4 regions of the Pantoea sp. X-Soil-YNGN-785 genome follow, and region 1 is predicted to be linked to each of the others. Evidence: predicted binding sites of a transcription regulator. Region 1 holds the regulator's gene; each other region holds the start of a gene.

What was found. The regulator CRP, encoded in region 1, controls carbon source genes, mostly activating them, when cyclic AMP is high. The targets are predictions, from matches to a motif close to ATGTGANNNNNNTCACAT.
Region 2: AC6I8E_RS00415 (PTS mannitol transporter subunit IICBA) is a predicted target of CRP. The motif match lies at 2,090-2,107, and genes of this name have one in related genera.
Region 3: AC6I8E_RS09505 (sugar transporter) is a predicted target of CRP. The motif match lies at 1,202-1,219, and genes of this name have one in related genera.
Region 4: cdd (cytidine deaminase) is a predicted target of CRP. The motif match lies at 1,323-1,340, and genes of this name have one in related genera.

Annotation. Positions count from the first base shown of each region.
Region 1 covers NZ_AP035942.1:3,607,636-3,610,783, reverse strand. Annotated here, with positions in the region: gene AC6I8E_RS16870 (YccS/YhfK family putative transporter) at 1-976, opposite strand, end outside; gene crp (cAMP-activated global transcriptional regulator CRP) at 1,034-1,666, opposite strand; gene AC6I8E_RS16860 (OsmC family protein) at 1,970-2,374, shown strand; gene AC6I8E_RS16855 (phosphoribulokinase) at 2,894-3,148, opposite strand, start outside.
Region 2 covers NZ_AP035942.1:89,815-92,962, forward strand. Annotated here, with positions in the region: gene AC6I8E_RS00415 (PTS mannitol transporter subunit IICBA) at 1-1,904, opposite strand, end outside; gene AC6I8E_RS00420 (DUF3053 domain-containing protein) at 2,338-3,054, opposite strand.
Region 3 covers NZ_AP035942.1:2,038,401-2,041,548, reverse strand. Annotated here, with positions in the region: gene AC6I8E_RS09505 (sugar transporter) at 1-1,146, opposite strand, end outside; gene AC6I8E_RS09500 (hypothetical protein) at 1,433-1,693, opposite strand; gene ynfM (multidrug efflux MFS transporter YnfM/SxtP(Kp)) at 1,862-3,112, opposite strand.
Region 4 covers NZ_AP035942.1:2,672,151-2,675,298, forward strand. Annotated here, with positions in the region: gene AC6I8E_RS12430 (CidA/LrgA family protein) at 191-583, shown strand; gene AC6I8E_RS12435 (CidB/LrgB family autolysis modulator) at 576-1,268, shown strand; gene cdd (cytidine deaminase) at 1,389-2,279, shown strand; gene AC6I8E_RS12445 (NAD-dependent malic enzyme) at 2,549-3,148, shown strand, end outside.

The DNA.
Region 1 (3,148 bases):
GCGCAATGCGGTTGAAGTGATAAAGACAGAAGTTACCCACCGGATTATCGGGGTGCTGATGGGCGATTTTCTCCAGCGCGCCGAGCTGTTTATCCATCGCAAAGCGGTCGGGTAACTGGTGATAAAGGATGTTATCCGCCAGTACCCGCAGTCGGGCCGAGATGGTTTTGGCATTCCAGCGGATCACCGCTTCAGCATGGCTCTGCTCCACCAGCTTTTGCACCTCTTCCGGGCGGTGCAGGCTGACCGAGATATGCTCCTGCAGATCGAGTGCCACCTGAAAAGCGCGCGTCAGCCGCTTATGGCTGTGATCGCGGCTTGCCGACAGCATGTGCATCTGCTGATAACAGGTGTTGATCAGATCGACCACTTTCTGCTGGTGAGCCAGCAGCGGCGGCAGCGCTTTTTCGGGATCGGTCAGCTGCGTCAGAAGGGTATATTTGGCGTCGCAGTAGTTGGCCAGCTCGCGGTAGATCAGGCTCAGGCTCTCACGCATCGGCTGCTCTTTCCACAGCCAGAACCAGAACCAGTTAAATACCCCATACCAGAGCGTGCCGCCGATATAGAGCAGCGGAGTGACATAGATGGGCATGCGGCCAATCAGGCTGAGGGTAAAGATGGCGGCAATAAGGGTGCCGGGCAGCAGGCGACCATGCAGCGGGCTGATCTCACCGGTGACGCCAAGCAGCAAAGGCATAGCGAAGAGGATCAGCGGCAGTGGAATCGCATGCAGGGTGAGCCACTGGATCAGAAAACTGCCGAGGGCAAACAGGCTGCCGCCTACAATCAGACGTTTGAAGAAGCGTTTATGCGGAGTATCAAGACCGGCGATATTGCAGCAGGCGGGCACTAACGAGAACAGCAGACCTTTTTGCAGGTCGCCAGCCAGCCAGCCCAGCGCCACCGGCAGACAGAGCACCAGCGTTTGTCGCAAGGCGTAGTTAACTTCAGGATGGTAAATGATTCGACGCCACATCGGCCCAACACAAACAATAACGGCGTGATGTTGCCATCACGCCGTGGATGACAGGAATTAGCGGGTGCCGTAAACGACGATAGTTTTGCCGTGTGCGGAGATCAGGTTCTGATCTTCCAGCATCTTCAAAATACGGCCCACGGTTTCACGTGAACAACCCACAATCTGGCCAATTTCCTGACGAGTGATTTTAATTTGCATGCCGTCGGGATGCGTCATGGCATCTGGCTGCTTCGCCAGGTTAAGCAGAGTCTGTGCAATGCGTCCGGTGACATCGAGGAAAGCGAGATTACCCACTTTTTCAGACGTGACCTGCAGGCGACGCGCCATCTGCGAGGAGAGTCGCATCAGGATGTCGGGGTTAACCTGGATCAGCTGACGGAATTTCTTGTAAGAAATCTCCGCTACTTCGCACGCGCTTTTCGCACGTACCCAGGCGCTGCGCTCCTGACCTTCTTCGAACAGGCCAAGCTCACCAATAAAATCGCCCTGATTCAGGTAGGAAAGAATCATCTCTTTGCCTTCTTCATCTTTAATCAGAACCGCGACGGAACCTTTCACGATGTAGTAAAGCGTTTCTGCTTTTTCACCTTGGTGAATCAGCGTACTTTTGGATGGATACTTGTGAATATGGCAATGGGACAGGAACCATTCGAGTGTAGGGTCTGTTTGCGGTTTGCCGAGAACCATTCGCTATTATCCTCTGTTGTAATCGTGCCCAAAATACAGGGGGCAGTTTTCCCTGTCAGGCGGTGAAAGCTTCAAGCGTTTCCTTTTCAGGAAATTATTCGGGCCGCATCAGGCGCAGTGCGCATCATTCTTCCCGGCTTCGCCATCGGGTGACGAAAAATATTTTCAGCACTGTTTGTAGCACAGCTTTTGCCGACTGTCTTCTGTTGTCTCGCTTCAGCTACGGGCGGATTTCTCTGGATTGCTGTTTACCAGGTGAAAGCGTACTCTGGCGACAAAACAGCGTATTCCGGAGCAAAAATCATGCAGGCAAGAGTGAAATGGGTAGAAGGGCTGACATTCCTCGGAGAATCCTCATCCGGCCATCAGATACTGATGGATGGGAATTCGGGTGATAAAGCGCCCAGCCCAATGGAGATGGTGCTGATGGCGGCGGGCGGATGCAGCGCGATTGACGTGGTTTCAATTCTGCAAAAAGGCCGCAACGATGTGGCTGATTGTGAAGTAAAACTGACCTCAGAACGTCGTGAAGAGGCGCCGCGAATCTTTACGCACATCAACCTGCATTTTATCGTGAGTGGAAAAGCGCTCCAGGATAAAGCGGTCTCACGCGCCGTCGATCTTTCGGCGGAAAAATATTGCTCTGTGGCCATCATGCTGGGTAAAGGTGTGACGATTACGCATAGCTATGAGGTGGTTGAGCTGTAGTCATTGCAGACCTGCTAACTTCACTTCCAGTGTCTGCTGCAGGTTGCTTTAAGACTGTGCCTGCGCAGAGAACCGGGTCAGATCGGAAAGACGCAAAAACCGCCATCCATGGCATGCTCGGCCCGCGCAATTACGCACCTCATCCCTGAGGTGCGTCCGTAGCCGGGCCAACGCGTTGCGTTGTTCAAAAACGCTCCCGGCGTTTTTGTCCCTGGCGCGGGACGCTTTCCTCTTCTGACCCGGTTCCCTGCGTGTTGAGCTTATCTATTGCTGTCAGATTCTTTGTGCCCATGGTTTGTCTGTAGCGGTCTTACTGAAACCGGATGCGGTTGCCGGACGTGAAGCGAAGGGAGCATACGCCTGTAGCAAAGCATAGCGGGCCAGGGATGGCGGTTTTGCATCTTTGCGAAAGGCGTATGCTCCCTGAAGCCTGCTCAGCAGTAAGCCTTTATCCGCAGAAAAGCCGGTTTGACATTTTTGCGAAAGGCATCTGCTATCTGAGGGTTTTTTGCTGGCCTCTTACTCAATCCGTTTACCTTCCATCAGCCGCTTCACCAGCGGGCCCATGATCAACTCCATCGCCAGCCCCATTTTGCCGCCAGGCACCACCAGCGTATTTATGTGCGAAATAAACGAACCCTGCAGCATTGCCAGCAGGTACGGGAAGTCAATGTCCTCCAGCCCCTGAAAGTGAATCACGACAAAGCTCTCATCCAGTGACGGAATGGCGCGGGCTGCGAACGGGTTGGAGGTATCAATGGTTGGAACGCGCTG
Region 2 (3,148 bases), 450 kb from region 1:
TCCAGCACTTCCTGGACGCTGGTGGTATTCGCCAGCTTCTCAATCACGCTGTCATCATCCAGCGCGTTGGTCAGGCTGGTGATCACCTGGATGTGCTCGTTGTTGCGGGCCGCAATACCAATCACCAGGCGCGCCACATCGTCCGGCTCTTCGCCGAACAGAACGCCTGCCGGATACTGACAGAACACTACGCCGGTTTTCAGCACGCGATCTTTCGCTTCAACCGTGCCGTGTGGTACTGCGATCGACTCACCGAGATAGGTCGGCGTCAGTTTTTCACGCGCCAGCATCGCATCAATATATTCAGGTTCAACGTAACCACCTTTGACCAGCTGTTCGCCGGCAAAGCGAATCGCCTGCTCTTTGTTGCTGGCGGTCAGACCGAGGAAGACATTATCCGCGCCCAGTTTAAACAGGTGCGCATTGCCTTCATCGTAGCTGTCTGAGAGCGCGGTATTCACCGTCTCACGATGTACGTCGCTGCGGTTCGCCGCCACCAGACGTTCTGTCAGGGTGCTGTAGAGCGCGCTGTCGAGGAAGTTATTCAGCGAGATATGCTGGGCATGTGGCGCCTGGCGAATCGCGCGTTCAGTCAGGTCACGATGCGTAATCACCAGATCGACATCACCCGGCAGGGCGTTGATGGCGGTGTTGGTTACCGACACATTGCTCAGACCGGCGTCCTGCACTTTCTTGCGCAGCACGCCTGCACCCATGGCGCTGGAACCCATACCGGCGTCACAGGCCACGATGATTTTACGCACGTGATGCAGCTCGACGCTCATGGCATCGCTGGCGACGGCGCTGCCCGTTGTGCTCTGGCCTTTAGACTGCGCTTTCATCTCATGCATGCGCTGGGTCGCGGCTTCAATATCGTCATCTTCTTTGACTTTGCTGGTTTTCAGCAGGATAGCGGAAACCACGAAGGAGACGGCGAAGGCTGCAGCGATAGCGGCGATGTTGGCGAAGTAGGCACCTTTTGGCGTCATTGCCAGCACGGCCAGGATAGAACCTGGTGAGGCAGGAGAGACCAGGCCACCGTTCAGCACGGTCAGCGTGAAGACGCCGGTCATACCGCCCAGGATAACCGCCAGCAGCAGGCGAGGGGCCATCAGCACATACGGGAAGTAGATCTCATGGATGCCGCCGAGGAAGTGGATAATCGCCGCACCGCCCGCAGACTGTTTAGCACTGCCACGGCCAAAGAACATGTAGGCCATCAGTACGCCCATACCCGGACCCGGGTTGGCTTCGATCAGGAAGAAGATCGACTTACCCGCTTCGCTCGCCTGCTGGATACCCAGCGGTGAGAAAATACCGTGGTTAATGGCGTTGTTCAGGAACAGGATTTTCGCCGGTTCCACGAAGATGGAAGTCAGTGGCAGCAGGTTGTTCTGCACCATCAGATTCACGCCTGCGGCGAGAATGTGTGACAGACCTTCAACCAACGGACCGATTGCCAGGAACGCCAGCAGTGCCAGGATCATCCCGATAATACCGGCCGAGAAGTTGTTAACCAGCATCTCGAAGCCGCTTTTGATTTTGCCGTCAATCGCCCGGTCAAACGACTTAATTGCCCAGCCGCCCAGCGGACCGGCAATCATCGCACCGAGGAACATCGGCATATCTGCACCGACAATCACACCCATGGTCGTAATCGCGCCAACCACGCCGCCGCGATCGCCGCCCACCAGACGCCCACCGGTAAAACCGATCAGCAGAGGCAGCAGGTAGGTGATCATCGGGCCAACCAGTTTTGCCAGCGTTTCGTTAGGGATCCAGCCAGTTGGAATAAACAGTGCGGTGATGATACCCCAGGCGATAAACGCCCCGATGTTCGGCATCACCATATTACTCAGAAAGCGACCAAAGCTCTGTACTTTGACCTTCACTGATGAGGACATAAACCCACCCCTTATTGAGACGCGCTGCAATAGGAGAGCGCGCTTGTTTTTGTTTAGCCACCCCGACGCAAAGCCGGTGGTATTACTGTATGCACGCGGACTCTATCACGCGAATTTGACGCTGCGTAGCGCATGGAGCAAGTGTGATCTGTGTCACTGATTGAGGGTGGTGGAAGGGGTGGTTTGCGTGATTTTGATCACATTTTTGTCGGCATTAATGATCGTTTTGCCTGGATTCTGGCCGGACTGGCAGGTTATCTGTGAGATGAATCACACTTATCGGCAGGGTATTTGTTATATAAATGTGACTTAGATCACAAACTATTTTTGGTCGAAAATGCGCCGGATCACACTTCATTATCCAGGTGACAGGAAGAGAGATGAAAAGGGGAATGAGCCGGGCAGACGAATAACGCCTGCCCGTTAAACGGTTTTACTGCAGACCACCCTGGACGGCAGCCTGTGCCTGAGGAAGTGCCTGCGAATTGGCTGATAAAGTGCTCATCAGCGCGTTATATTGTGAAGCCTGATCCTGCGTCGGGAACTGCACGCCACCATCATTGAAGCTGACACGGTTTCCCTGCGTTTGCAGGAAATCGCCGGCCTGTACGGCACCCTGACTCAGCGCCTGGAGTTTTGGCAGCAGCGGAATCAGCTGATTGGCAGGCACCGTCACCACTTTGTTGTAGGCGGTGTCATAGACTTTTTTCAGGTCATCCGGCTGCTTCAGGGCCGCTTTGCTGCTGTCCGCCTGCATTTTTGCGCTTTCAATCTGCTGGGTAACGATCACCAGTGCGCTGTTCGCCTGACGCAGGGAATCACGACGGCTAAGATAATCCTGCGGAACGCGAATGGCCGAAAGCTCATCCACCACCGGACGCATACCCTGCTCAACGGCCTTGTTCGCCTGCTGTGAGAAGCCATACATGATGGCGTAATCGCTGGCGAAGTTGCCAAAGCTCTGCTTCTGATTCTCGCTGAGGCTGGGCAGATGCTCGCCGCTGCGCATGACGGTGTTCTGGAGGAAATCGATAAATGCTTTGCGCTGCTCGCCTTCTTTATCACCGCACGCGGTGAGTTGCAGCACAATCAGCGCGCCAGCGAGCATCATGCCGCCGCGTGCCATAAGGCGTGTAAGTCCTGAAGCCATGGGTTCAACTCCTGTCGGTGATACTGTCGGATGTCCAGGTAAGAATGGCCTAAAGAATAGAACAAACCCGCATCACGGCACAATGTGAAACCAC
Region 3 (3,148 bases), 1.6 Mb from region 1:
ATAAACACACCACAGCAATGCCACCAGACCAATCATCCCGCCGACGTTCCCCACTTCCGCCATGCTCAGATGGAGACTGACCTGATTACCCAGCAGCGCGCCCGCGCCAATACCAATATTGTAGATGCCGGACATCAGGGACATCGCGACATCCGTGGCATCCGGTGCCAGCGAGAGCACCCGCACCTGCATACCCAGCCCGATCATCATCATCGCCACTCCCCAGACAACGCACAGCGTGGAGATAGCGGCAGGGCGAACGGCGGCAAAAATCAGCAGGCCCATGCAAAGGGTGATCAGCGCAATGGCGGCAATCAGCAGGGCGGAAGGAAATTTGTTACCCAGCGTACTGAAGAGCAGGCTGCCGACAATGCCCGCTGAACCAAACAGCAGCAGCAGCAGGGTTGTGAAATTGCCGCTGGAGTGGGCGACGGTCTGCATAAATGGCTCGATATAGCTGTAGGCGGTGTAATGCGCGGTCACCACCAGCGTCACCAGCAGGTACATGCTGACCAGCGCCGGACGGCGAAACAGCATCGGCACACTGCTCAGCGAGCCGGTATGCTCACTCGGCAGGCGCGGCAGAATACGTACCAGCATGATCATCAGCACCAGCGCCGACAGACCAATCGCGCCGAAAGTGGTGCGCCAGCCAAGATACTGACCCACCACGCGGCCAATCGGCACGCCCAGCACCATCGCCAGCGCGGTACCGGTCGCCAGCATACTCAGCGCCTGGGTTTTCTTACCCGCCGGGGCAACACGAATCGCCAGCGAGGCGGTGATCGACCAGAACACCGCATGAGACAGAGCGATGCCGACGCGCGACACCATCAGCGACCGGAAATCCCAGGCGACGGTTGAAAGCACGTGGCTGACGATAAATATCAGGAACAGCACGCCCAGCAGCAGCCGTCGCTCAATATTGCGGGTCAGCAGCATCAGCGGCAGTGAAAGCAGCGCGACGACCCAGGCGTAGATGGTCAGCATGATCCCGACATCAGCCGTCTGCATTGAAAAGTCAGCAGCGATATCAGATAACAGGCCAACCGGCACGAACTCGGTGGTATTGAAGACAAATGCGGCGATGGCCAGCAATACCACGCGTAGCCAGGCAGTTTTACGTGAAACAGTTGTTGGTTGCATGAGGAGTCAAGTCAGTCAGTACAGCGAAATCGGATGTGGCAGAAACATCCAGCGAAAGTGACCTGCGTCACAAATTACTGACCATTGTAGTGAATAAAGCGGGAAGCGAAACCTTATAAATGCCTTTTATTGCTGATTTTTTATTATCGCCCTGTGACAGGGCGATAGCCTGAGGTTATCGAGGGCGAAGCGGTGCAGACATCATTCAGAGCAGGGGTTTGCCCTCAGGCAGAATGTCATTGAACAGCACAGCGGAAAGCGTTTTACCTCCGTGCTGTCCAGTCGATTAACGCGATGGTGGAGTATGTTTCAGGGCCACGCTGAGCTGACTGGCCTGCGGGTCGCTGTGATTAAGCGGACAGCAGTTTTCGCAGCCGATGGCGCCCGCATAATATTTTTTTGCCTGCAGAATAGCGGCGTTCACATGATAAAAACTGCCCAGAAACAGTCGGTTATTCATGTCGGGAAGATGGGGGCAGCCCGCGGCATGAACAACATGATTATCGTTATATCCCGATTGTTTATTAACGTAATAGTAGAGAGCCACAGGCGTTCCTTGTTGCCGTGTTAAAAGGCAAAGCAGATGAATTATTACAATAAAAAGGATTATAGCGGGAAAAGCACGTTTTGTTTGTTATGGATCTGAAGGGAATGTTCAGCGTGACAAGCAGCCAGACCCGCCGGAGAGGTCGGGGCCTGGCATGAGAAAAATCAGTCAGAGTCTTTTACTATGCAGACGCCAGGCAACCAGCAGCGCCAGGATTAACAGGACGCTGATAAACAGCGTGATTCCACTCCAGCCGAAATTATGCCAGAACAGACCGCCCAGCGTGCCCGCCACGCTGGAACCCACATAGTAGCTGAACAGATAGAGCGACGAAGCCTGCCCACGCGCCCGGCGTGCACGGGGACCAATCCAGCCGCTGGCGACCGCATGGGCGGCAAAAAAGCCGGCGGTGAACAGCATCATTCCGGGCAGAATCAGCCAGAGCGAGTCGAAGGCAGTGACCAGCAGACCCAGCAGCATGATGGCTGTCGCGCCCAGCATCACCGGCCCGCGTCCCAGGCGGCTGGTCAGCGCACCGGCTTTAGGTGAACTCCAGGAGCCGGTGAGATAGACCACCGACAACAGACCCACCACGGCCTGGCTGAGATGCCAGGGCGCATCCAGTAAACGGTAGCCGATATAGTTAAACAGGGTGACAAAGGCACCCATCAGCAGAAAACCTTCGGCAAACAGCCAGGGCAGGCCCGGATCGCGCCAGTGCAGCCGGAAGTTAATCAGCAGATTGCGCGGGCGCAGCGTAATAGGGCGGAAATGACGCGATGCAGGCAGGATTTTCCAGAACATCAGTGCTGAAGCCAGCGAAAAACAGCCAATCACCGCCACGGCGATGCGCCAGGATAAGAGGTCGGTCAGGACACCGCTTAACAGACGCCCGCTCATCCCGCCAATGGAGTTACCGCTGATATATAACCCCATCGAAAAGGCGACGACCCGCGCATCCATCTCCTCGCTCAGATAGGTCATACCGACCGCCGCAACACCGCTGAGCGACAGTCCCATCAGCGCCCGCATAATCAGAATGCCGTGCCAGCTGGTCATGGTGGCGGAGATCAGCGTGCAAATGGCCGCCAGCATCAGAGCGGTCACCATCACCGATTTTCGCCCGATGGCATCTGAGAGCGGCCCGGTCACCAGCAGGCCCAGCGCCATCAGGCCGGTAGAGATTGAGAGCGACAGACTGCTGGTCGCCGGAGAAACACCAAACTGCTGTGACAGCACCGGCAGAATAGGCTGCACACAGTAGAGCAGGGCAAAGGTCGCCAGCCCGGCAGAGAAAAGCGCCAGCGTGACGCGCATAAAAGCGGGTGTTCCCCGCCGGATATAACCTGCTGCGGCAACGGACGCCTGCGGTTCAGTCACCGCTTTCTCATCCACTGTTGCCTGTATTGAGCGACTCACACATCTTCCTCTTAGTCAGAAAACCTGTCGTCAGCT
Region 4 (3,148 bases), 940 kb from region 1:
TCTGAACCCTTCGCGCCGTATCACTGGCGCGAAGGGTTATTTTCCCCGCTTCGCATTCTCACCGCTACTGCCCCGCTTCCTTGTGCTGAAACGCTTTGCCCGTTGCTGCTACTCCGCGGCATAAATGTGATCGCTAGCACGCTAAGCGGTTAATGCGTATGATGAAGCTCAGTGAAAACAGGAGCCTGCCATGCTCACCGTGCTGTCTGTCTGCGGACAATATCTTCGCGCCTTTATCATCATTTATCTCTGCTTATACGCTGGTATCGGCATCGCTTCGCTGCTGCCCATTAAGCTGCCTGGCAGCATCCTGGGAATGCTCATTCTGTTCGCCCTGCTGGCGTCGCAAATCCTGCCGGTCAGTTGGGTAAAACCGGGCTGTCATCTGCTGATTCGCTATATGGCGCTGCTGTTTGTGCCAATCAGCGTCGGGGTGATGAGCTACACCGATATCCTCTCCGCACAGTTTGGCCCGATTGTTGTCTCCTGTGTGGTCAGTACTTTCCTGGTGCTTTCTATTGTCGGCGTCAGCGCCCACCAGCTTCACAGCCGCCGTCCGGCCGGAGAGTCAGCCGATGAGTGACATGTGGTGGTCACTGCCACTGACGCTGGCGGCCTTTTTTCTGGCGCGCAAGCTGGCGATACGGCTGAAAATCTCGCTACTTAATCCGCTGCTGGTCGCGATGGCGATCATTATCCCGATACTGCTGCTGTTGCAGCTTCCTTACTCGCGCTATTTCGCCGGTAGCCAGATTCTTAATCAGCTGCTGCAACCGGCGGTGGTGGCGCTGGCACTGCCGCTGTATGAGCAGATGCATCAGATCCGCGCCCGCTGGAAATCGATTATTGGCGTCTGCTTTATCGGCAGCCTGACCGCCATGATCTCAGGCACCGCCATTGCCCTGTGGATGGGTGCCACACCCGAAATTGCCGCCACCATCGTGCCTAAATCCGTGACCACGCCCATCGCGATGGCCGTCTCCGGCTCGCTGCACGGCATCCCCGCCATCAGCGCTATCTGCGTGCTGATTGCGGGTGTACTGGGGGCGGTATTCGGACACACGGTGCTGAATCTGCTGGGCGTGAAATCGAAAGCAGCGCGCGGACTGGCAATTGGCAATGCGTCGCATGCGCTGGGCACCGCGCGCGCCGCGGAACTTGACTATCAGGAAGGGGCATTCAGCTCTCTGGCGCTGGTGATCTGCGGCATCATCACCTCCCTGCTGGCACCCTTTATTTTTCCGCTGCTGATGCACTGGTTTGGCTGAAAGTTTGCGAGAGATCTCGCAAAGTTGAAACATGCAACACAGGTTACATTGTCAGAGCGATTTGGATCACATATAAACCGGTGACTGGCACATCGCCCTGCTGAATTTAATGAGGCTCACATGCACTCCCGTTTCCTCTCTGCTTTTGAGGCACTGCCGTCAACGCTGCAAACTGCACTCGCTCCCCTGCTGGACGATCCTGACTTCCACGCGGTACTCAGCGCCGACCAGGTCGCCGCACTGCAGCAACAGACGCAGATGGATGCCGATACGCTGGCGCTGACGCTGCTGCCGCTGGCGGCGTCCTGCGCCGTTGCCACCGTCTCCCATTTCAACGTCGGGGCGATTGCCCGTGGCGTCAGCGGCAACTGGTACTTCGGCGCTAATATGGAATTTGTCGGCACGCCGATGCAGCAGACGGTTCACGCTGAGCAGAGCGCCATTACCCATGCATGGCTGCGCGGCGAGCGCCAGCTTGAGACCATCACCGTTAACTACACGCCGTGCGGTCACTGCCGTCAGTTTATGAATGAACTGAACAGCGGCACCAGCATTCGCATCAGCCTGCCGCAGCGTGCAATCAGCACCCTGGCCGATTATCTGCCGGATGCCTTTGGCCCGCGCGATCTCGACATCACGACCTTCCTGATGGACGAGGTGGATCACGGCTATGTGGCCGAAGGTGATGAGCTGGTGCAGGCGGCGGTTGCCGCCGCCAATGCCAGCCACGCGCCCTACAGCCAGTCCCATGCGGGTGTTGCGCTGCTCACCACGGATGACAAGATTGTGGCTGGTCGTTATGCGGAAAATGCCGCGTTTAACCCGAGCTTCCCACCGCTTCAGGCAGCACTGGTCCTGCTGAACATGCAGGGCGGCGATGTTCGTCAGATAAAAAAAGCGGTTTTAGCCGAAGTAGAAAATGCCACGTTAAGCCAGTTCGCCGCCACGCAGGCGACGCTTGAGACATTTGGTTGCGGTGAGCTGCTGCAGGTGACGCTGAACAAAGCATAACCCGCTGTCAGAGATGCCACAGTTTTGTGAGCTTTTATTAACAAACGCTGTACTTCTGTGGGAAATTTCATAGGATCTGGCGCCAGAATTCACGTCATTACAAATTACTCTGAATAATTCAGGTTGCAGGATAGCAGCACGGTCGTGACTGTTTCTGCAGCGGTTACTCTGCCGCTGCCGGACCTGCAGTCTGAGCTATAACGGGTGAGAAAACTGGCGCTACCTTTCCGGCGTGACGCCAGACAACACTGCAACCGGAGCATTACCGCATGGAACTCGACTACGAAAGTAAACGCCCGCTGTACATTCCTTATGCTGGACCGATTTTGCTGGAATTTCCCCTGCTGAACAAAGGCAGCGCCTTTAGCATCGAAGAACGTAACGAATTCAACCTTAACGGTCTGCTGCCAGAAGCGGTGGAATCGATTGAAGAGCAGGCGCAGCGTGCCTGGCGTCAGTTCCAGGACTTCAAAAACAATAACGATAAGCATGTCTACCTGCGTAACATCCAGGACACCAACGAAACGCTGTTTTACCGCCTGCTGGATAACCATCTCGAAGAGATGATGCCCATCATCTATACCCCCACCGTCGGCGCAGCCTGCGAACACTTCTCTGAAATCTACCGTCGTGCGCGTGGCGTATTCATCTCCTACCCAAACCGCGACCGCATCGAAGATATGCTGCAAAACGCCACCAAGCAGAATGTGAAGGTGATTGTGGTGACCGATGGCGAGCGCATCCTGGGCCTGGGCGATCAGGGCATCGGTGGGATGGGTATTCCGATTGGTAAGCTGTCACTCTATACCGCCTGTGGCGGCATCAGCCCGGCTTACACCCTGCCGGTGGTGCTGGATGTCGGCACCAAT